3 regions of the Ruminococcus sp. AM26-12LB genome follow, and region 2 is predicted to be linked to each of the others. Evidence: riboswitches for the same ligand, from Rfam matches in the RefSeq annotation. Region 2 holds a riboswitch; each other region holds the start of a gene.
The links. A riboswitch is a leader RNA that binds a small molecule or an ion and turns the genes downstream of it on or off. The one in region 2 is predicted to bind thiamine pyrophosphate.
Positions count from the first base shown of each region.

Region 1: linked by a shared signal. The riboswitch ahead of thiS (sulfur carrier protein ThiS) and the one ahead of thiC (phosphomethylpyrimidine synthase ThiC) in region 2 are both predicted to bind thiamine pyrophosphate.
Region 3: linked by a shared signal. The riboswitch ahead of thiW (energy coupling factor transporter S component ThiW) and the one ahead of thiC (phosphomethylpyrimidine synthase ThiC) in region 2 are both predicted to bind thiamine pyrophosphate.

Region 1 is NZ_QUJX01000028.1:50-7,639, reverse strand. It holds gene DW694_RS16005 (hypothetical protein) at 1-794, shown strand, start outside; gene DW694_RS16000 (sulfate ABC transporter substrate-binding protein) at 899-1,915, opposite strand; gene DW694_RS15995 (hypothetical protein) at 2,171-2,995, opposite strand; gene thiH (2-iminoacetate synthase ThiH) at 3,289-4,452, opposite strand; gene DW694_RS15985 (thiazole synthase) at 4,724-5,509, opposite strand; gene thiS (sulfur carrier protein ThiS) at 5,673-5,876, opposite strand; TPP riboswitch at 6,126-6,233, opposite strand; gene DW694_RS15975 (Ig-like domain-containing protein) at 6,325-7,443, opposite strand.
Region 2 is NZ_QUJX01000007.1:11,538-19,127, reverse strand. It holds gene DW694_RS06480 (fibronectin type III domain-containing protein) at 1-1,238, opposite strand, end outside; gene thiC (phosphomethylpyrimidine synthase ThiC) at 1,533-2,837, opposite strand; TPP riboswitch at 3,002-3,110, opposite strand; gene DW694_RS06470 (bile acid:sodium symporter family protein) at 3,313-4,314, opposite strand; gene panC (pantoate--beta-alanine ligase) at 4,318-5,157, opposite strand; gene panD (aspartate 1-decarboxylase) at 5,259-5,651, opposite strand; gene DW694_RS06455 (mechanosensitive ion channel family protein) at 6,164-7,027, opposite strand; gene DW694_RS06450 (Tex family protein) at 7,312-7,590, opposite strand, start outside.
Region 3 is NZ_QUJX01000009.1:150,034-157,623, reverse strand. It holds gene DW694_RS08630 (alpha-N-arabinofuranosidase) at 1-516, shown strand, start outside; gene DW694_RS08625 (aldo/keto reductase) at 587-1,576, shown strand; TPP riboswitch at 1,899-2,001, shown strand; gene thiW (energy coupling factor transporter S component ThiW) at 2,338-2,892, shown strand; gene DW694_RS08615 (hydroxyethylthiazole kinase) at 2,855-3,757, shown strand; gene thiE (thiamine phosphate synthase) at 3,774-4,415, shown strand; gene DW694_RS08605 (Lrp/AsnC family transcriptional regulator) at 4,905-5,351, opposite strand; gene DW694_RS08600 (aspartate ammonia-lyase) at 5,748-7,178, shown strand; partial or broken gene DW694_RS17435 (DUF6783 domain-containing protein) at 7,078-7,287, opposite strand; gene DW694_RS17430 (DUF6783 domain-containing protein) at 7,225-7,365, shown strand.

The sequences.
Region 1 (7,590 bases), on a different contig from region 2:
GCGAGCTTCATATGCGGGTTGGATTCCCTGCCGATGATACGATCAGAGAATCCATGCCCGAAAAAGAAGGTTATTTCGAGCAGCGTTCCGTAAATGGCGGAAAAAGCACTGCCTTTGTTTTAAAAGTACCGAATTCCTCTCTGGCGGATTCTTCCCTGAAGGGTTTTCTGGCAGAATACTATCCGGTAAAGGGTGAGATCATCACCAAAAAAGATCTTACCTTTGAATCTTATCCTGCCACGAAATATCAATACTTAACCGAAGTCAACGAAGAAGAAAAAAATGTAGATGCTCTTGTATGCCAGACTGACGATTATACATTCGGACTTTTTGTCCTGACTCCGTCAGACACCTATGATAAGGCCGCCGAAAAGGAAGCCACAGAGCTGATCAAATCCATAGATTTCGTTTACGCAGAGCGTGTGGATATGGCCATGACGGATTACTTCCAGGTCCTCACTCCGGAGCGTTGGAAATATCTCTGCCATTATGAAACAACCGAAACCGAAAATGGTGGATATAAACTGACTTATTACAATGAGGATGTTCCTGTACTGACTCTGGAAGCCAGATATTACGATGGCGAAGACCAGCCTCTGGACAGTGTATGGCAGGGCTATCTCGGCCGTATCGAAACCGTCGACGGCAAAAAATACGATCTTCTGTCCACCATCAGCCAGTACTCCAAGGACGTCTCTGATGAATGGAAGGAAATGTATGACACTTATCTGGATGTCATAAACGGGATCCGTATAATGGACGGCTGTTCCCTGACCGAAGGAAGCCATGCCTGATCCCTTGTGATTCACAATATTTACATAAAAGAAGCTGCAGACTCTGTTTTTTCACTGTTCTGCAGCTTCTTTGCGTTATTGTGTCCGACTATATCTTCTGCTGTCTATCCTTCGTAAATCTGATCAAAAATCCCTCCATCTGAGAAATGTGTTTCCTGTGCCTTTTTCCATCCACCAAAATCATCAATGGTGACAAGATTGATGTCCAGGTCAAACACATCGGAGTATTCCTTCAGAATATCCTGGTTTGACGGACGGTAATAATTATCACCGGCGATCCGCTGTGCTTCATCGGAATAGAGATAATTCAGATATTCCTCTGCCACATCTCTGGTGCCTCTTTTGTCTACGACTTTATCGACTACTGCTACAGATGGCTGTGCAAGGATGCTGATACTTGGTGTTACAATCTCGTAATCGTCCGGATAATCCTTTACGGAAAGATAGGCTTCATTTTCCCAGGCGATCAGTACATCACCCTGTCCGTTTTCCACGAAAGAGGTCGTTGCGCCTCTGGCTCCGGTGTCCAGGACAAGTACGTTTTTGTAAAGATCTCCGATGAATTCTTTAATTTTGTCCTCGTCTCCGTTATATTTATCTTTTGCATAGGCCCAGGCTGCCAGATAGTTCCATCTTGCTCCGCCGGAGGTTTTCGGGTTTGGTGTGATCACACCTACGTCTTTCTTTACCAGATCGTCCCAGTCTTTGATGTTCTTCGGATTTCCTTTTCTCACAAGAAATACAATCGTCGAAGTATAGGGAGCGCTGTCCTCCGGAAATTCGTCCACCCATCCGTCATCGATGAGTCCTGCATCCTGGATCGCATCCACATCATACTCCAGTGCCAGTGTTACCACATCTGCTTCCAGTCCGTTGGCAACCTCAAGTGCCTGTTTTCCTGAGCCTCCGTGGGATTGTGTGATGTCCACATCCTGCCCTGTCTTTTCTTTCCAATGCTTCTGAAAGATCTTATTATACTGTTCATAGAGCTCTCTGGTGGGGTCATAGGATACGTTTGTAATGCTGACACTGTCCGCCGCATAAGCGGTTGCTCCTGTAAGACTTCCGATGGTTACTGCTGCCAAAAGGGCTGCTGTTGCTGATTTCCATTTTCTTTTCATAATACTTTTCCTCCTGTTTTTCTGCCTTTATTTTTGTTGTTGGCTTATTATAAACACGAGTAAGTCTTTATGAAAACTATAGAATCGGAAACCGTTTTCATGCTATCCAAAATTCCTGGTATTCCTACCTTAAAAAACAGCAGAAAAATCCCGGAAATCGGTAAATAAACATATGATTCCGTATAAAAATTTCCATTTCAGAATATTTACAGAAAACGTAATCAGCCTTGTATTTACAGTATTTCTGGTGATTTTTTATTTGATATTCAATTCTTCCAGCAGCTTTTTCATATAATTTTCATCTTTCATAGCCTTATCAAGGTCTTCTGTACGGTTCTCTTCCAGAAGTTTTTTTGACAAAAGCAGTCCCTGCTCCATTCCTTTTTTCATTCCTTTTTCCATTCCCTCATCCAACAACATCTGTCCAAGTCTTGTCATAGATATAACCTCCTTAATCTCATCCAGATCTTTACTATCCAAAAACTTATCTGCCAGAGTATATAACATTGCCATTGTTTTTTCTGCTGTTAGGCCACGTTTCTTTTTGGATAGTATAACTGCTTCTTTGATTTTTTCCTTAATCTTCATATTCCCAGACATTAATGGTGTCAACGATAGGCTTGCATAATCTTCTTCCGTAAGCTCTGTTCCGTCTTCTTGTTTTTGTCGTATTTTTTCAAAAACCTCATCTGCATTTCTATCCTTGAGATATATCGGTTGTATCCGATATGTAAACAGTCCCATATTCAATTCTGTCTTAACCGATTTGATTCCACCTGAATAAATCACATAGGTTATAACATTTTTTCCTGTTTTATGTGAATATACCGCATCATAGGCAAGAAATCTGCGCAAATCATTTTCTCCCTTGTCGGTTGTCTGGAATTCTATATGAATATAAAATCCTTCTTTAGTCAGAAATGTAAAATCCATATATAAAGAATGAATAGTAAGTTCTATCAGCTCTGTAGGACCAAGATTCACAAATTCATAGTCAATTCCAAGACTTTTCAGGATCGTATCACGGAAATAATCAAATCCCATTTTCATAATAGCATCTTCATGTTTTGTATTTGCCATGTGGCACCTCTTTTTTAGTTCAGTATCGTTATCGGCTGTGCCTTGAAAATGCTTTTGTAATTTTACTCTGACTCTTTATCTTATGTGAATTTTATTATTCTTAATCGTCCTCCTTGTTATATTTATTTTATCAGACCCGGACTAAAAAATCATCATTACTCTTCCGACAAATTCTTCCTTTATTTTCTATCCGTTTTTATTTTATGGTTATCCACACCCACCCCGGAGAAACATTCTCCGGGGTGGGTGGTTTTCCACATATTCCACAGAAGTTATCCTCTTCTGTCGTGTTTTCACAGATAAATATAGTCGTTCATGACTGGCTGCAGTCCGTGGTCTTTCAGGGCGTTGAAGACTTCGTCCACAGACCTTCCGTCGGAAATCTCAAACTGATCATCACCTTTATCCTCAATATCATCCACATGGCTTCCGATTCCGGTGCTGACACCTGCAGAGATCTTGGTTGCTGCGATATTCACCAGATTGTCACGGACACGCTCACACTCTCTGGTGGATACAGTAATACTTGCAAACGGCATAAACAGACGATATGCACAAACTACCTGCAAAAGCTGCGGTTCGTGTACATCCTTCGGGTTGATCCTGTCGTTGTTGATGATCGGACGAAGTCTCGGGCAGGAAAAAGCGATCTCTGCGTGTGGATATTTTCTCTGCAGAAGATATGCATGATATCCCGTTGCAAAAGCATCCTTGCGGAAATCATCCAGTCCCAGAAGTGCCGCAAAACCAACACCTCGCATGCCGCCTTTTAACGCACGCTCCTGTGTATTTAACCTGTATGGAAAAATCCTCTTGTGGCCTGCCAGATGCAGAGTTTCGTATTTATCAGAATTATAAGTCTCCTGGAAAACTGTCACATAATCTGCGCCGCATTTGTGAAGATATGCGTACTCATCAGAATTCATCGGATACACCTCAAGACCGACTACCTTGAAATATTTCCGGGCGATCTCACAAGCCTTTCCGATATATTCCACATTAGATTTCGTTTTGCTCTCTCCGGTAAGAATCAAGATCTCCTGGAGTCCGGTTTCTGCAATGGCTGCCATCTCTTTCTCGATCTCATCTGCATTCAGCTGTGCGCGGCGGATCTTGTTGTGGCAATTAAATCCACAGTAAATACAGTAGTTCTCACAGTAGTTTGCAATGTAGATCGGTGTAAACATGCAGATACTGTTTCCAAAATGTTTCCTTGTTTCGATCCGTGCAGCCTGTGCGATTTCTTCCAGAAGAGGCAGCGCTGCCGGTGAAAGCAGTGCTTTAAAATCCTCCGGTGTACGGTTGTCATGAACAAGCGCTCTCCGTACATCCGCTTCTGTGTACTTATCATAATCATATGCGTTCATTGCGGAAATAACCTGATCCATTACATCAGATTCTTCCAGCTGTTCCATATCCGGAAGGTACTTCATGTGATCGATACGGTTCTTTTTCATATCTTCCAGAATTTCTTCATTTACAATACTTTCATTAAAATGGCCGTCCTGCTGACTGGCCTGTACTGTTTCTGCCATTGTTGTTGTGTCGCTCCTCTCGTACTTTTATTATTTTCAAATTTGTAATATTTCAGTATCTGTTTTTAGCCATTCGTTTTCTTTTCTGCTCTGGTTGATCTGCATCAAGTGAATATTCGCAATCCGCTTTCGCTACACAGATTTCCCCTTAATAACCGTATATTTCCGAGTCTTTCAATATACTGTCATTATTTTACTCATGCAAAAATCCGGTCAGCGGTGAGGATGCACTTGCACCTCTCTCCAGAGTTCTTCCCATACCGGAAAGATATGCACTTCTTCCTGCCTCAATAGCTTTCTTAAAGGCTTCCGCCATAACACGGACGTCTCCTGCAGTTGCAATGGCTGTATTTGCCATAACTGCTGCAGCACCCATTTCCATAGCCTCACATGCCTGTGACGGGCGGCCGATTCCTGCGTCCACGATGATCGGAAGGTCGATCTCGTCGATAAGGATCTGGATGAATTCTTTTGTACAGATTCCTTTGTTGGAACCGATTGGAGAGCCAAGTGGCATTACACAGGCAGCTCCTGCATTCACCAGATCTCTGGCTGCATTCAGATCCGGATACATGTATGGCATAACTACAAAGCCCTCTTTTGCAAGGATCTCTGTTGCCTTGATGGTCTCGTAATTATCCGGAAGAAGATATTTGGAGTCATGGATAACTTCGATCTTTACAAAATCTCCGCATCCAAGCTCGCGGGAAAGTCTTGCGATACGAACTGCCTCTTCTGCATTTCTGGCGCCGGACGTATTCGGAAGAAGCGTAACATTCTTCGGAATATAGTCCAGAATGTTCGCAAGTCCACCCTCATTTGCACGGCGCAGGGCAAGTGTTACGATCTGAGTTCCTGCTTTTTCAATACATGCTTTTACAAGCTCCAGGGAAAATTTTCCGGAACCAAGGATAAAACGGGAAGTAAACTCATGGCCTCCCAGGATCAGTTTGTCTTCATTTGTGTTTGCTGTTGTCATTTTTTATGTCCACCTTTCTTTATGTCTGTTTGCAGAAAATATTTCCACCGATTTATAACCAGCGCCTTCTTCTGCCAGATCATTCTTCATCTGCATTTTTTCAGTAACTTATCTGTCAGTTACTGCCGTGGTATATCTACCTAATTTTATCTCTATAGCGACATCAGCAGCTTCCGCCGCCCATAAACTGCAGAATCTCCACAACATCGCCATCTTTCAGTACTGTTGTATCGTAAGTATCTCTCTTAATGATTTCTTCATTCAGCTCTACTACAACCTGCACCGGAACATAGTTACATGCTTCTAGATATTCTGTTACTGTCACCGGCTTTTCCAATGTTCTGCTTTCACCATTTACTGTGATCATGATCTCTCCTTTCCGGAAACTTCAAAAGCTATTCGTCAATAAAAAAAGAGTTCACAAAGAAATACACCCGCGGTGGTGCACCCCTTCATGAACTCAGTTCACTCTCAAATTTCCCAATATTCAATTGTCGATACCGGGGTTAAAAGCGTTCGCTCTTGATCCCTTCCCTGTAAATCCTGATCTTACGTATTCAATCGGATAAAAACATCCGCATCCAATAAAAAAGGAGATACACCAAAGTATCTCCCGTAAATTCATCTTATACGTTCCTACGTTGGCATTATCCAAATCAGGTATAAGGGTCGAAGTTGAAGACTTCCTCTCAGCCTGCCATCACAAGCTCCCCTGTTATTTACATGGTTTAGTATAATTCCGATTCTGCTTCATGTCAAGAACAATAAATTTTGGTTTTATTTGCCGGTTTTATTTGCAGAGTGAACAGTAACTTTTATTTATAAGCAGTGAATCCCAGATCTTTCATTGTCAGATTTAAATTCTTTTTCAGATAATCATTTGCTACTTTCATTGTCGCTTTCATCATAATATTGGAAGAATCCTGCAGATCTGTCATCGCTTTTTTTCCGTTTGTATACAAGAAAGTCAGATTCTGACCCTTATAAGCAGATGCTTTTGTAGAAGAAGTCACCAGCAGAAAGACTTCATTTGTAGACAGGGCGGACTTCACACTGACCGTATCAGATTTCACACAGTTTCCGATAATATCCAGTCCGGCAAGGATTCCATCTGAAGGCATAGAGAGCAACATCCCAATATCTATCTTATCTTCTTTCTTCAGATAACCGATCATCAGAGTACTTTCTTTATCTACTTTGACATTTATAAACTGATTTCCGTCTTCAGTATATTTACCTTTCTGACTGATGTATTTTTTCAGTTTGCTATAATTCTGCGTCAATCTGGTATTAGCCGAGGTCGGATTCTTTACAGTAACCTTGCAGGTGAATTTTCTGCCGCCAAGAGTCGCTGTGATAACCGCTGTTCCTGTTTTTACCGCGGTGATCTTTCCGGCAGAAGTTATCTTGACAACATTTGTGTTGCTGCTCTTCCATGACGGTTTCAGACTGGTGCCTTTGATCTTCAGTGTATAAGTTTTTTTCGGTGCCAGTGTCAGGCTGGTCTTATTCAGGGTGAGATAATTCAGACCTGCGATTGCTGTCAGTCCTTTTTTATTATAGCTACTCCAGATCGTATTTTTTCCGGATTTCCGGTAAGCTCTCACTGTGTAAGTATAGCTTACTCCGGTACTTACTTTTGTATCGGTAAACGTAACATTTTTGCTTCCTGTGATGTTTTTTACTGTTTTCCATCCGCTGTTTCCGGTCTTGCGGTATACCCGGTATCCGGCAACTCCTTTTACCTGTTTCCAGCTGAAAATAATCTTATTCCTGCCGGAGATCTTAATAGAAGACATAGTCGGCGTTGCTACGTCTATCGCCGCCTGTACTTCTGTCGCACTGATCAACTCCGGAACCGCAGCTGGTGCCGCCGTTGCAATCATAAAACCTGTCAAAATGCCACATAAAGCTTTTTTCCAATTTCTTCTCATACGCTTTTTTCCTTTCTGCTTTGTGGTATATCTAGATTCCCTAACAAATATAGTATACATTACAAAAAATATTCCTGCTATGATATTTTTCACCGAATCGGGGCTTTCGGTGAAATTCGGCAGTTTCTACAATGGCTTGACACTCCC
Region 2 (7,590 bases):
ACTACGATATTTGTATCTGTCCCTTCATACTGATACAGCCTGAGTGTTCCATCATTCAGGATCTCATAAGAATAGTCATAGTCCATTTTGGACAATTCATAATGTCTGGGGGCATTTCCCGTATATCCGCAGTCAACCAGATATCTTTCTCCGTCAATGATGACTACGGAGTTCCTGTGACCGCTTCCCGCCCCCGGATCATTTGCCGCATACCTTGCATACACGGTCAGTCCCAGTTTTTCGCACATATAGTTCACTGCGCTGGTATTGGCCCAGCAGTCTCCGCCGCCATCCAGCATCAGGCCTGTATAGCCGGAATGATACTGACTGTAATTGAAGTTGTTGGCAAGCCATCTGGCGATCGTCTCAACCTTTTTATAATCGGACATTTCCGCAGTAATATTTTCTTTGAGGAATGTATCCATTTTTTGTTCTGCGTAATACTCCGCATAATCTTTAAGTATGAATTTATAATAAACGGTACTGTTTCCATCCTGTACAGAGATCAGGGTCTCTCCAAACATGTATTCCCACTGGCTCTTTACGTCATTTCCGTTTTTGTCTACATAGGTTACATACTGCATTTTAGGAGTAACAAGACCAGTTTTGCTGACTTTCGCAGTATAACCAGAAACAACCGTATATACCGGATTTTTGCCGGATGTCTGGATCTGATAAGATGTCTGCATGGTATCCGGCATGGAGATCACACTGCTGTAGGTATCATTCATCGCATACAGATATATTTCTGTGCTCTCTACATCTGTTTCTTTTTCGGAAGTGCCTGCTGCCGGAATATCATCTGTGAATATATCTTCCTGCTGCTCCTGGTTTTCTCCGTCACCAAAAATTTCTTCCGGTGCCGCAGCCTCCTCTGTTCCTTCTGCTTTTCTGATGAACGCCGAAGGTTCTTCCAGAGTTGATTCTCCTTCAGAATCCTGTTGTATTTCCTCACTCTCTGAGCTTTCAGCTTCATCCGTTTCCGTTCCGATATCTGATCCCGGAAACTCTTCTTCTGTAATCTGATCTGTGCTCACGGCAGTATCTTCTTCCGTGATCTGATCTGTGTTTACGGTATTTTCTGATTCTTCAGAATTCCCGTCATCTGTAAAAGTATCAATGGTGTCTGTCATATCCGTCTGTGCGTCTGTAAAATCTTCGGCCGCCACCGGTCCACATGGAACAACAGACATACATAATGACAGACCAAATGCTATCAATTTTTTCGGAAATTTCATTTCGTACCTTTCCTTCCTTTTTATGTAAACCGTTTATATGTAAGTTCTGTTTTTATTATAACGCGGCCCTGTCTTTTCGCAAGCTGCAATAATGTCCCCTACTCTGCAAAAAACCGCTGTGATCTTCATTTTAGATCACAGCGGTTTATGTTTTATTATCGGAACATCAGACTTTCCACAATTTCAGCATTACTGTTCTTTCCATATCCGCATTCGATCAACCAGTTTTCTGGCTGGATACTGCCAACACCACGTTCTACTGTGATGCTGCATGCTCATATGCATTCTGTATTCTTACAGAATATCGATATGCTCTCCTGCAAGTGCCTTGTTCATGCTTCGTACTGCGCAGAATTTACCACACATGGAGCAGGTATCATCATGCTCCGGTTTGCGCTCGTTCCAGATACGTTTTGCTGTTTCCGGATCCATGGCGCATTCCCACTGTGCCTCCCAGTCAAGCTTTCTTCTGGCATCTGCCATCTTGTCATCGATCTCACGGGCACCGCGGACACCTTTGGCAATGTCTGCTGCATGAGCTGCGATCTTGGATGCCATGATTCCCTGTTTTACGTCCTCAAGATTCGGAAGTGCAAGGTGCTCGGCCGGTGTTACATAGCAGAGGAATGCTGCTCCGGACATAGCTGCTACTGCGCCGCCGATCGCGGATGTGATGTGGTCATATCCCGGTGCAACGTCAGTTACGATAGGTCCTAATACATAGAACGGTGCACCCTGACAGATGGACTGCTGTACTTTCATATTTGCCTCAACCTGATCAAGTGGCACATGTCCCGGTCCCTCAACCATAACCTGAACGTCCTTTTCCCATGCACGTTTGGTCAGCTCGCCAAGGCGTACAAGCTCCTCGATCTGGCATACGTCTGTTGCGTCAGCCAGACATCCCGGACGGCAGGCATCACCAAGAGAGATGGTCACATCATACTCGCGGCAGATATCCAGGATCTCGTCGTAGTATTCATAGAACGGATTCTCCTCACCGGTCATACACATCCATGCAAATACAAGAGATCCTCCTCTGGAAACGATATTCATTTTTCTCTTGTGATTACGGATCTGATCGATGGTCTTTCTTGTGATTCCACAGTGAAGAGTTACAAAGTCAACACCATCCTGTGCATGGAGTCTTACTACATCGATAAAATCTTTAGCTGTCAGCGTATCAAGATCTCTCTGATAGTGGATAACGGAATCATAAACCGGAACGGTTCCGATCATTGCCGGACACTCGGATGTCAGCTTGCGTCGGAACGGAATGGTATTTCCGTGGGAAGAAAGATCCATGATAGCATGGGCGCCCATGTTTACAGCTTCCATTACTTTCTGCATCTCTACATCGTAGTCCTTGCAGTCTCTGGATACACCAAGGTTTACATTGATCTTGGTGCGGAGCATGGAACCTACGCCCTCCGGATCGATACATTTGTGATTTTTATTTGCACAGATTGCCACCTTACCGGAGGCTACCAGCGGAAGCAGTTCCTCTGTTGTCATGCGTTCCTTCTTAGCTACGATCTTAAGCTCAGGTGTGATGATGCCTTTACGGGCTGCCTCCATCTGTGTACTGTAATTTCTCATGTAAAAAAAATCTCCTTCCATAAATTCTTTGTGTTTATACAACAAAAAACCGGCTGCTGCAACGCATACGCATCACGGCAACCGGCTCTTACTCTTACGTACTTAATGAAAATCTTCTGTACTTCTGATCTCTTCTGTACTCTCTGATCTTCTGTGTCTTTAAGAATCCTTCGTGCATATGTCCCTACGTTGGCATTATCCAAATCAGGTTATGGGTCAAGACATTTACAGTCTACTCTCAGCTCGCTTCAGCGGGCCCCCCGGTTTTCATATGTTGGGGACGTTTGTTCGTCCATGTGGTTATTATAGTATACCGGCTAAAATTTGTAAACCACAATTCTGCATTTTATGACTTTTTCTTTCGACAGAATCTGCCATTTTATCTCTCAAACTCCCCGGAATCTTTCTTTACAGACATTCTTCCACAGCTTTGCTGTTCCCCGTCAGGAGGATATCCGCAATCCGCATTCACTGCTTATTGCTTTTCGCAATTACAGCAGTCGATTTCCCTGATCCGATCAATCTCTGCAAGGTTTTCTGCACCTGCACGGCGGATCCCCGCAAAAATGGAACCCGCAATATTGTGCCATACACTGAAGATCGCGCCCGGAAGTGTTGCAAGTGGATTGGCTGCAAAATTAGCTGCCGCCAGTGAGACAGCAAGGCCACTGTTCTGCATGCCTACCTCTATAGCTATAGCTGTTGTTCTGGAATACTCCACATGGAAGATTTTTGCAGCCAGAAATCCCAGCATCATACCACAGAAATTGTGGATCGCCACTACTCCAAGCACCAGAACTCCACAGCTTACGATCTTCTCTGCATTTACAGCCACAATTCCTCCGATGATCATAACAATAGCTACAACCGACACCAGCGGCATAACGTCGGATACCTTATCCACATGCTCTCCCGCAAGGCTCCGAAGAAAAACTCCCAGGAGAACCGGGATCAGAATTACCTTTACCACAGAAAGCACCATGGCCCAGAAGGATACTTCCACCCAGGCTCCTGCCAGAACATATACAAGAAACGGTGTCATCAACGGTGCTGCCAGTGTGGAAACTATAGTCATTCCCACAGAAAGCGCCACATCACCTCCTGCGATATAGGTGATCACATTGCTGGCTGTTCCGCCCGGACAGCATCCCACCAGGATCACTCCCAGTGCCAGATCTGCCGGAAGGTTCATCACTTTACACAGAAGCCAGGCGATCACCGGCATAATGGTATACTGAGCCACTGCACCGATCACCACTTCTTTGGGTCTGGAAAAAATTGCCCGGAAGTCATCCAACTTTATGGTCAGGCCCATACCAAACATGATCACTCCCAGAAATACAGATGTATAGTTCGTCATCCAGGAAAATCCGTCACGCCAGAAAAAAGCCAGGCAGGAAAAAGCGATGATAATGATCCCGATATATCTGGATGCAAGGCTGCTGATAATTCCGATTTTCTTTAAAACTTTTCCCATACATTATACCTCGTAGCTGAAGTTGTCGATCAGTCTTGTTTTTCCGATGTAAACGGCCATTGCTACAAGAACGCTACGGTCAGCTTTTTCCACCGGCTGCATGGTAAGTGCATCTACCATGGATACATAATCGATCTTTGCCAGAGGCTCTGCTTCGATCACTGCTCGCATTTTTCCGAGAAGCTCTTCTGCCGGGATTCCTGCGTGAATGGCTTCCTGTCCGGCTTTTACTGCCTTTGACAGGCAAAGAGCTGCTTTTCTCTCTTCAGGGCTTAAGTATGTATTTCTGGAGGATTTTGCAAGTCCGTCCTCCTCACGGATGATCGGACAGCCTACGATCTCAATATCGAAGTTCAGATCACGCACCATCTTGCGGATGATGGCCAGCTGCTGTGCGTCTTTCTGTCCGAAATATGCTCTGTCCGGTGCCACAATGTGGAACAGCTTGGTCACAACGGTACACACACCTTTGAAATGGATCGGACGTGTTTTTCCGCAAAGTGTCTCTGACAGAGTATCTATACTTACAAATGCGTGGGGATCATGATACATCTCGGAAGGCTCCGGGCAGAAGATCAGGTCTGCTCCCAGGCTTTCGCAGAGTTTGCTGTCACGCTCAAAGTCTCTCGGGTAGGCTTCCAGGTCCTCGGTAGGACCGAACTGTGTAGGATTGACGAAATCGGATACCACTACGATATCATTCTGCTCTCTGCATTTTTTGATCAGGCTTGCGTGTCCCTCATGGAGAAATCCCATGGTTGGCACAAGGCCTACTGTTTTTCCTTCTTTTTTCCACGCTTTGATCTGTTTTCTTGTTTCTTCTACTGTTTTTGTTACCTGCATTGTGCTCTCCTCTTTTCCGGTTCTGGAACCGGTTTTCTTTATAGATTCGAGATAGCCTCTTTTCTGAATTCACCTTCGTCTTATTATCTTCCTGATCTGCGTCAGGCCATATCCTTCAGCAGTCCGTGTTTCTCATAATTGGTCACTCTGCTGATCCTGTTCTCTTCATCTACAAATACAACTGCAGGCTTGTGAGTACGGGCTTCTTCCTGCTCGTACTGTGCGTAAGCCATGATGATGATCTTGTCACCGGTGCTTACACATCTTGCTGCTGCTCCGTTCAGGCAGATCATACCGCTTCCGCGTTCTCCGCAAATGGTGTATGTCTCGAAACGGCTGCCGTTGTTCACATCTACGATCTGGACCTTCTCATATTCCAGTATCCCGGCAGCTTCCAGCAGTTCCTCATCCACAGTGATACTTCCTACATAATCCAGTTCCGCCTGGACAACGGTTGCTCTGTGGATCTTTCCTTTTAACATCTCTATTGTCATCTTATATAAGTCCTTTCCTGTAGGGAATAACTTTCAAGTGGATAAAAACATCCGCTTCCGTATTTAATAAAAAAACGTCTCGGGGTACACTTCGACCCTGAAACGCTTCTGATTGATTCCCTGTATATTGAGTCCTGTTTTTTATACACGAAAAGCATGCTCTTCAACAGTTGCTCAAAATTCCCATAACTGTTGTAACGCCTTCGTTATCATCGATACAGGCTCGTATCTTTTATAATTTTCATATATCCGTCCGTTCCCGATCCCGGGTTCCGGCTGGCTATTTTTATATAAGATTCCAGTGATTTCAGCCAGAGTATAGTTTTGAGTCCAAATACTATCTCTGTGGGGTATTATTGCACCCCGACACTGGTTTGTCAATAATTTTCATATTCTCTATTATCATGAATGGCAGTAATAATCTCAAAATCAGTTACTTTCACCAAAAAACCCTCCCCCACAGCAATTTCTCTGCCATGTGAAAGGGCTTTAGCTTTCTTCCTTTATGCACATTATTTATGGATATGCACATCCAGCTGATTATAAGGAATCTCAATTCCATAATAATCAAAATCTTCCTTGATCCTCTGGTTCAATCTCCATCTGGCTGCCCAGTAGCGGTCGGTATCTACCCAGACACGAAAGCCCATGATCACAGAGCTTTCTGCCAGCTCGTCTACGAATACCACCATCTCTTCGTCTTCTCTTGTATCCGGATCCTCGGTGAGGATATCTTCCAGGATATCCTTGGCCTTCTGGATATCTGCATTGTAAGAGATCCCCACTTTGATCTCCAGCCTTCGCTGATCCCTTGCTGTTACGTTGGTGATGGTCACATTGGAAAGAGTACCGTTCGGGATCACGATGTGCTTGTTATCAATGGATAACAGCGTTGTATAACAGATCTCGACCTTGGCTACCGTTCCCTCGCTTCCGTCCTGTCCGTTAACGATGATGTAATCCCCTACCTGGAAAGGCTTGAACAGAAGAAGCATCATACCTCCTGCCAGGTTGGCAAGTCCGCCCTGGAGGGCAAGACCCATAGTAACACCTGCAGTTCCGAGAAGTGCTGCCAGAGATGATTCCTTTACTCCAAAGCTTATGGATATGTTAAAGATCAGGAGTATGTAAAGTACGATCTTGACCAGTGAGGACATAAACTGTGCCACTCCTGTATCCAGCCTGGATTTTGTCAGTGATTTCCTCACAAACTTTACGATCCATTTAATTACCGTGCTTCCTACCCAGAAAGCAACAATAGCCAGAACAACCTTGATTCCGAATTTCGTGATGTCCGGCAGATAATTTTCAAACATCTGCCTGTACTGGCTTACCTGATTTCCGACCTCCTGCACGGTCTGTACAGTACTATCCAAATATAATCCCTCCTGTCTGATCGATCATTCGATATACATATGCGGATCGATCTATGAGCTTCAAAGCTTATTTCTGATATAAGCATTTCCTATAATCCGCATCTGGTAATATAATAATACAGCAGTGGTTTTTCCCTGTAAACCTGATTTCTCCGGTTCTATAAAGTATAGGGTATAAACCACTGCTGTATTTCTGTTATAGCTTTATTGTATATCGGTCCGGTAATCCGCCGCAGAATGCTGCAGAATATACTTGCCTGCTTCTCTTTACTCAGTTTTTCTCTTTATTTACTGATTCCCTTCATGGAAAGGCTGATCCGTTTTTTCTTCATATCAACACCAAGAACACGGACATCCACGATATCTCCCACACTGACTGCTTCCAGCGGATGTTTGATGAATTTCTCGCTCATCTCGGAAATATGGACCAGGCCATCCTGATGCACACCGATATCCACAAAAGCACCGAAGTCAATAACATTGCGGACAGTTCCCTTGAGGACCATGCCTTCTTTCAGGTCCTTCATATCCAGGACATCGGTACGGAGGATCGGTTTCGGCAT
Region 3 (7,590 bases), on a different contig from region 2:
ATGTTGATCACACTTCTCCGTCATGCAGATCGTGTAAAGATCGCCTGCATGGCACAGCTGGTAAATGTTATTGCGCCGATCATGACATCCGATACAGGCGCATGGCGTCAGACGATCTTTTATCCGTATATGCTGACAAGTGTGTTTGGAAGAGGAACCGTCCTTAATACACAGGTTCTCACACCTATATATGAAAGCAAGACTTATGGAGAAGCTCCATATCTGGATTCTGTGTGCGTCTGGGATGAGGAAAAGGATACGCTGACGATCTTTGCAGTGAATAAGAGTCTGGATGAGGATATGGAAGTTTCCTGTGACTTGAGACAGTTTGAGGGATATAAGATCATAGAGCATATCGTGCTGAATAACGATAATCTTCAGGCAGTCAATACAGAGACGCAGCCCGAGAATGTAGTTCCTGTAAAAGCCAGTGCAGAATGCTCAAAGCTGGACGGCGGAAAACTGGAAGCAGTTTTTGCAAAACACAGCTGGAATATGATCCGTCTTGCGAAATAAGGGCCGGTGAAGTATAGTAAAAGCAGTTACAGAAAATGTAAATCATGCTACATTATGGGAGGTCTTTTTTATGTACACACCTGCAAAGGAACGCTACGAAACTATGGAGTACAACCGCTGCGGTGAAAGCGGCCTGATGCTTCCGAAGGTGTCTCTTGGATTATGGCATAATTTCGGAGATACTTCTGATTATGAAAACATGAAGCAGCTGTGTTTCACAGCTTTTGACAATGGTATCACACAGTTTGACCTTGCCAATAATTACGGACCTGCCTATGGAAGTGCGGAACGGAATTTCGGCAAGATCCTGAAAGAAGAACTGATGCCATACCGTGATGAGCTGATCATCACAACAAAGGCAGGCTATGATATGTGGGAGGGCCCTTATGGAAACTGGGGCAGCCGCAAGTATCTTCTGGCGAGCCTTGACCAGAGCCTGAAGCGCATGGGTCTGGAATATGTGGATATTTTTTACCATCACAGAATGGACCCGGAGACTCCGCTTGAGGAGACTATGGGGGCGCTGGCAACAGCGGTTCAGCAGGGCAAGGCCCTTTATGTGGGACTTTCCAATTATGATGGAAAAACCTTAAGCCAGGCGGCAGCGATCCTGAAGGATCTGAAATGTCCCTTTGTGATCAACCAGAACCGGTATTCCATTTTTGACAGAACTGTGGAAGAAAACGGTCTCAAGAGAACCACCGGCATTTTGAAAAAAGGTCTGATCACCTTTAGCCCTCTTGCTCAGGGACAGCTGACAGACCGTTACCTGAACGGGATCCCGGAGGACAGCCGTATCCGCAAAGATGGAAGGTTCCTTAAGGAAAGTGTGCTGACGCCGGAGCGTCTGGATCAGATCCGGAGACTGAACGATCTGGCAGCCCAGCGTGGAGAGAAGCTGGCTGATATGGCGCTTGGCTGGCTGCTTCAGCATAAGGAAGTTACCAGTGTTCTGATCGGAGCTTCCAAGCCGCAGCAGATCCTTGATAATGTGAAAGCGATCCACTGTGCACCGTTTACAGCTGAGGAGCTGCGTCTGATCGACGAGATCTCAAAATAAGATTTATATACTTCCTGTTTTACTATGAAAAGTAGTGAAGCAGGGAGTTTTTTATGTCAAAATAATTGTTTAACTGAATTAGGAAAGTTTCCGGGTTACTGTTCACTGGTAATATTCCGCGAGGTGTTTTTTGTGAGCGAAGGTCACAGAAAACCCGAGACATACCGCGCGAATTTATGCGATTAGCATAAATTCTGTGCATCGCGAAGCGTGTTGCTGAGAACGGAGTGAACAGTAACGTCTCCGGCGGGAGTGCAAAGAGCAATAAGCAGTGGAGGTTTGACAACGGGATAGGTGTGTGCTATATTGAAAAACAGAAAAGAAAAGAGCCAGCGGGAGCTTGTGTGACAGGCTGAGAGGAAGATAGATCTTCGACCGTACCTGATTTGGGTAATGCCAACGGAGGGATTGTGATCTGAGAGCGTGTCTCCGTGGAGTTTGCCATGGGATGCGCTCTTTTCGGATGCAGGAATGGAACTGGAATGGTCTGACAATGTGGGAATGTGAAAGTGACAGAGACTGCATGTGGAGCTTCTGCGGCGAGCGGGCAGGAAGGGGAGCGCCTTAATGTCTGGCAGGAGAGTGATATTCCGGAGGATTTTTCCGGAAGGATCATGTAAGCGATGGGAATCCGTGTTTTCGGAGTGAGAGGAAGTAAGGGAACTTCGACCGCCAAAATCTAAGGGCAGACTGCAGCAGACGGGAAGCTTTTGCCCGGATCTGACAGGGCTTTGCCTGATATTTCAGGGAGGAAAAACACTATGGAAAAACAAAGGATGCACACGCTTCGTATGGTAATGCTGGCAATGATGGTTGCGATCGGTGTCGTTATTTCACCGATCCTGAGGATTGAGGGAATGTGCCCCACGGCGCATCTTGTCAATATCGTATGCTCGGTTCTGATGGGACCGTGGTATTCCCTTCTCTGTGCGACCATGATCGGCGTGATCCGTATGATGTTCATGGGAATCCCGCCACTTGCACTGACCGGTGCAGTATTTGGCGCATTCCTTTCAGGTGTGTTCTACAGACTTTCCAAAGGCAAGATCATCTGCGCGGTGATCGGTGAGATCTTTGGAACGGGTATCATCGGGTCCATGGTTTCTTATCCGGTGATGGCATTCCTGATGGGAAGAGGCGGACTGACAGCATTTTATTATACGCCGATGTTCCTTGCAGCAACCACAATGGGAGGATGTGTTGCCTATATTTTCCTGAAGGCTCTGAGTAAAGCAGGTCTTCTGGTGAAATTCCAGGCAGCTTTGGGTTCAAAAACATATGAGACAAAGAATTTTACAACTGCGAAAGCGAATTAAAGAAGAAAAGCCGCTGATCCATTGCATCACCAATCCGATCTCAATCCATGACTGTGCCAACGTGGTCCTTGCAGTAGGTGCAAGGCCGATCATGGCGGAGCATCCGGCAGAGGTGACAGGTATTACGGCATCGGCTGGTGCGCTGATGCTGAATCTCGGGAATATTACCGATGCCAGGATCGAGTCAATGAAGCGTTCTATGAGAACAGCGATGGAAAATAAGATCCCGGTTCTTCTGGATCTGGTAGGGGTTGCCTGCAGTGATCTCAGGCTGGATCTGGCGAGGGAGCTTTTAAGGATCGGTCATCCGGCAGTGCTGAAGGGAAATATGTCAGAGCTTCTGGCTGTTTCCGGGCTGCCGTCTCATGCGATCGGAATCGATGCGGGTGTCGAGGATGCTCTGACTGAGGAAAATATCGATGGAGTCAGTGAAGTGCTTAAGGCTTTTTCCAGAAATAATCAGGCAATCGTGCTGGCTACCGGGAAACAGGATTTTGTTACGGATGGTGAACGGGTTGTTCTGGTACAAAATGGCAGTGCGGCGCTGTCCGGGATCACAGGAACCGGCTGTATGGTCGGTGCACTGACTGCGGCGTTTTTGCCGGGGTGCGAAGATAATATTGCGAAAGAGATGACGGATAGTATAGAGGCAGGTGTCTGGTCTGGCGTTGAGATGGAATTAAATGGGAGATCCGGGAATTATCTGGCTGCGGCAGTGCTTGGTACTGCACTTATGGGTATCGCCGGCGAGGAAGCGGAGAAGATTTCCCGCGGTCCGGGAAGCTTTCAGGTAAATCTGCTGGATGAGATCTATGGGCTTTCGGATCGACAGCTGCTGGATCTGTTGAAGATTGAAATGTACTGAAAAAGAGGGGATTAGGATGGATAGAAAAGATTTGGATGTAACGTTGTATCTGGTGACGGATAGTTCTTATCATACGGAGGAGTCTTTGCTTCGTACGGTTGAGGAGGCTTGTAAGGGTGGCGTGACTCTGGTCCAGCTTCGCGAGAAGAATAAGGGTGGACGGGAGTATCTGGATAAGGCTTTTAAGGTGAAGGAGATCACAGATCGTTACAATGTGCCGCTGATCATTGATGATCGTGTGGATGTGGCGCTGGCCTGTGATGCGGCTGGTGTGCATGTTGGAGCTTCTGATATTCCGGTTGCTGTGGCAAGGAAGCTGATGGGACCGGATAAGATCGTGGGGGCTACTGCCAAGACGGTGGAGGCTGCTGTGAAGGCTTATGAGGATGGTGCAGATTATCTTGGTGTGGGGGCGATTTATCCTACTACTACTAAGGTGGTGACGATCCTTACCAAGGTTTCTACGTTGAAGGATATCTGTGAGGCGGTTCCGATTCCGGCGGTTGCGATCGGGGGATTGAATGCCGGGAATATGGATGTGCTTGAGGGCGCCGGTATGAGTGGTATGGCGGTTGTTTCTGCGATCATGAAGGCGGAGGATCCGAAGAAGAATGCGCGGGAGCTGAAGGAGAAGATTGTTGCTTTGATGGGAAAGTGATTTAGGACATGAGTGAAGAGCAGTGGTGGATTTGAGGTTCATTGCTGTTCTTTTTTTGTTGAAATACGGACGCCCGTGAGGCGTGTGCTGCCTGTCGCCGGGGCTTCGTCGGGGGCTGGCTTCTAGGCTGCCGGAATTCTGCTAAAACCGTTTTCCAAAAGTCCGAACTCGCGTCTTGAAGCCGCTCAGACAGCGGACTTTTGAAAAACAACGCAGATTTCCGCCAGCCAAGAATCAGCTCCCCTCCTGCAGAGTCCGGTGACAGGCAGCACACGCCTCACGGGCTGGTTTTTCAAGGTGGCAGGGGAGGATGGCTGCTCGGGAGTTTGGGTGTAAATGTTGGGTTGAGTGGTCTGCCGGGAATGCGATGAGGCATCAGCGCTGCGCTGGATGCCTGGGAGGAAAGGCTGAGTTTCCGGTTGTCTGAGGCGCTTCGCTGTCGGCTGGTAGAGCGATGTGATATGGTTTATAAAAAATGCCGGTGGATGGTTACTCCACCGGCAGATCTCTGTGTTCTACGCTGGTGGAGAATACGATCTGTGTTTTGGTGCGGCCGAACTGCTGGAGTTCGTTGATGAAGTGGTCCAGTTCCATGGTGGAGCGGAAGGCTACTTCGATGAGCATGGAGTAATCGCCGGTGACGCAGTTGCATTCGATGACGTTTGGGATGGACTGGATGAAGGGATAAAAGTCTTTTTTTTGGTTGGGTTCTACTTCCAGGTTGATGAATGCTTTTATATGATAACCGAGAAATACTGGGTTGATCTGGGCGTGGTAGCCTGTGATCAGCCCGTTTTTTTCGAGGTGTTCGATCCTGGCGGAAACAGCGGGGGATGAGAGGAAGACTTCCTTTGCGATTTCCTTTACCGGGGTGCGGGCGTTTTTCTGAAGCATTTCGATGATCTTTCGGTCGATGTTGTCGAGTTTGTGTTCCATGTAGAATGTCTCCTTTCGATGAAAAATGTTATTTGTAACTGGTACAGAGCTGCGTAGGGAAGTGGATTGAAAATAGGTATTTCTGTATTGATTATACTGCGTGTGTTATCACAACACAAGAAACGACTTAATAAAAATAAGAAAAATAAAAGAAACTCTTAAAAAGATTAATATAAACTATTGAAAAACACGGATAATCATGGTTTTCCCTTAAAAGTATTTACAAGCCACAAAGAAAGTGTTAGTTTCTTAGGCATCAGAAAACAGCTGCTGATAAAAATGAAAATAACAAAATGATTTGAAAACAGCGAATATCCGTCGAATGAAAAAGATGAGATCAGACAGCGGAGCAAATCAGATGTGCACAGGATCAGAAGAAAGAAGAGGGATGATAAAATGACAACAGAAACAAGACTGGAAGCAGATTCGATCGGAACTATGGAAGTGCCTGCAGAGGCTTATTACGGAGTTCAGGCTTTAAGGGCAAAACAGAATTTTCCTATTACAGGTACAAAGCTTCATCCGGTATTTATCAGGAACCTGGCACAGATTAAAAAAGCAGCAGCTATCACTAATAATAATGCAGGGCTTCTTCCGGAGGATAAGGCAGACGCCATTGTCAGAGCCTGTGATGAAGTGATCGCAGGAAAATTGGCTGAGGAATTTATCGTAGATGCCATTCAGGGTGGTGCCGGAACCAGCGCAAATATGAATATGAATGAGGTGATCGCAAACAGAGCCGGTGAGATCCTCGGATGTCCGAAGGGTAGCTATAAAATGGTCCATCCAAATGATCACGTAAACATGGCGCAGTCCACCAATGATGTGATCCCGACGGCCGGTAAGCTTACCGTTCTGGATCTTCTTGCACCTCTGGAAAAAGCATTGGTAAGACTTGAGAAGGAGCTTGCAAAAAAGGCAGAGGAGTTCGATGATGTGATCACCATGGGACGTACACAGCTTCAGGATGCAGTTCCGATCCGTCTTGGTCAGGTGTTCCACGGTTATGCGTCTATGGTTTCCAGAGACAGGAAACGTATCGAAAAGGCTCACAGGGAAATGTACACCGTAAACCTTGGAGGAACTGCAGTGGGAACTGCTATCAACGTTTCCGATTCTTATTTTTATAAGATCGTGCCAAATCTGGAAAAGCTTACAGGTTATCCGCTGAAACAGGCCGAGGACCTTTTTGACGCAACAGAAAATCTGGACGGCTTTGTTGCCGTATCCGGTGTAGTAAAAACCTGTGCGGTGGATCTTTCCAAGATGTGCAACGATCTTCGACTGATGTCTTCCGGCCCGAAAACCGGATTTGGGGAGATCAATCTTCCAGCAAAGCAGAATGGGTCTTCCATCATGCCAGGTAAGGTAAATCCGGTCATTCCGGAGGTAGTAAGCCAGGTCGCTTTCCACATCGTAGGACATGATACCACCATTACCATGGCGGCAGAAGCCGGACAGCTGGAGTTGAATGCTTTTGAGCCGGTTGTATTTTGTAATCTTTTTGAATCCATTACGACTCTGGAAAAAGCAGTGGATACATTGATCGTAAACTGCATCACAGGAATCACCGCAAACCGCAAACACTGCAAAGACCTGATGGAAAGCAGTGCAGGAATCGCAACGGCTCTTTGCCCACATATTGGCTACAAGGCGTCTGCAACCATCGCAAAAACTGCAGTAAAAACTGGCAAGTCTGTCCGGGAACTTGTTCTGGAACAAGGGATCATGACTGAGAAAGAGCTGGAAGAGGTTCTTGATCCGTATCTGATGACAGAAGTCGGAGAAGAGCGGAAAGAGGATGAAGCAAGAAGGAAAGCCTGCTGAGAAAGTTATCTGTACTAGAGCGTGTTTGAAAAAGGCTTTCTGCAAGATGTGCGTCACAATTTGTGGGAGATTTCTCACGGATGAGGGCGCCGTAGCGGGCTACGGCAACCGAATTCGGGTGAAATCTCCCACAAAGTGGGGCGTGCAGATTGCAGGAATGATTTTTCAAACACGCTCTAACGTATGACGGGAACGTCTGATGCAGCAATTCATTTCAGAGCAGCTGAACCTGATGCGGGATTTTAACCGAATCAAGTAAGTCCCCTGCTTCAATTGCGAGGAGCAATAAGCAGTGGGTGGGACTTACTTGTATCAGGAGGGGTACAAGCCCCTCCTGATAAACTGCGGAGCAGTTATTCGGTTATGAGCAAGTAGCGAAAGCGGATTGCGAATATCCGATTGAATGAGATAT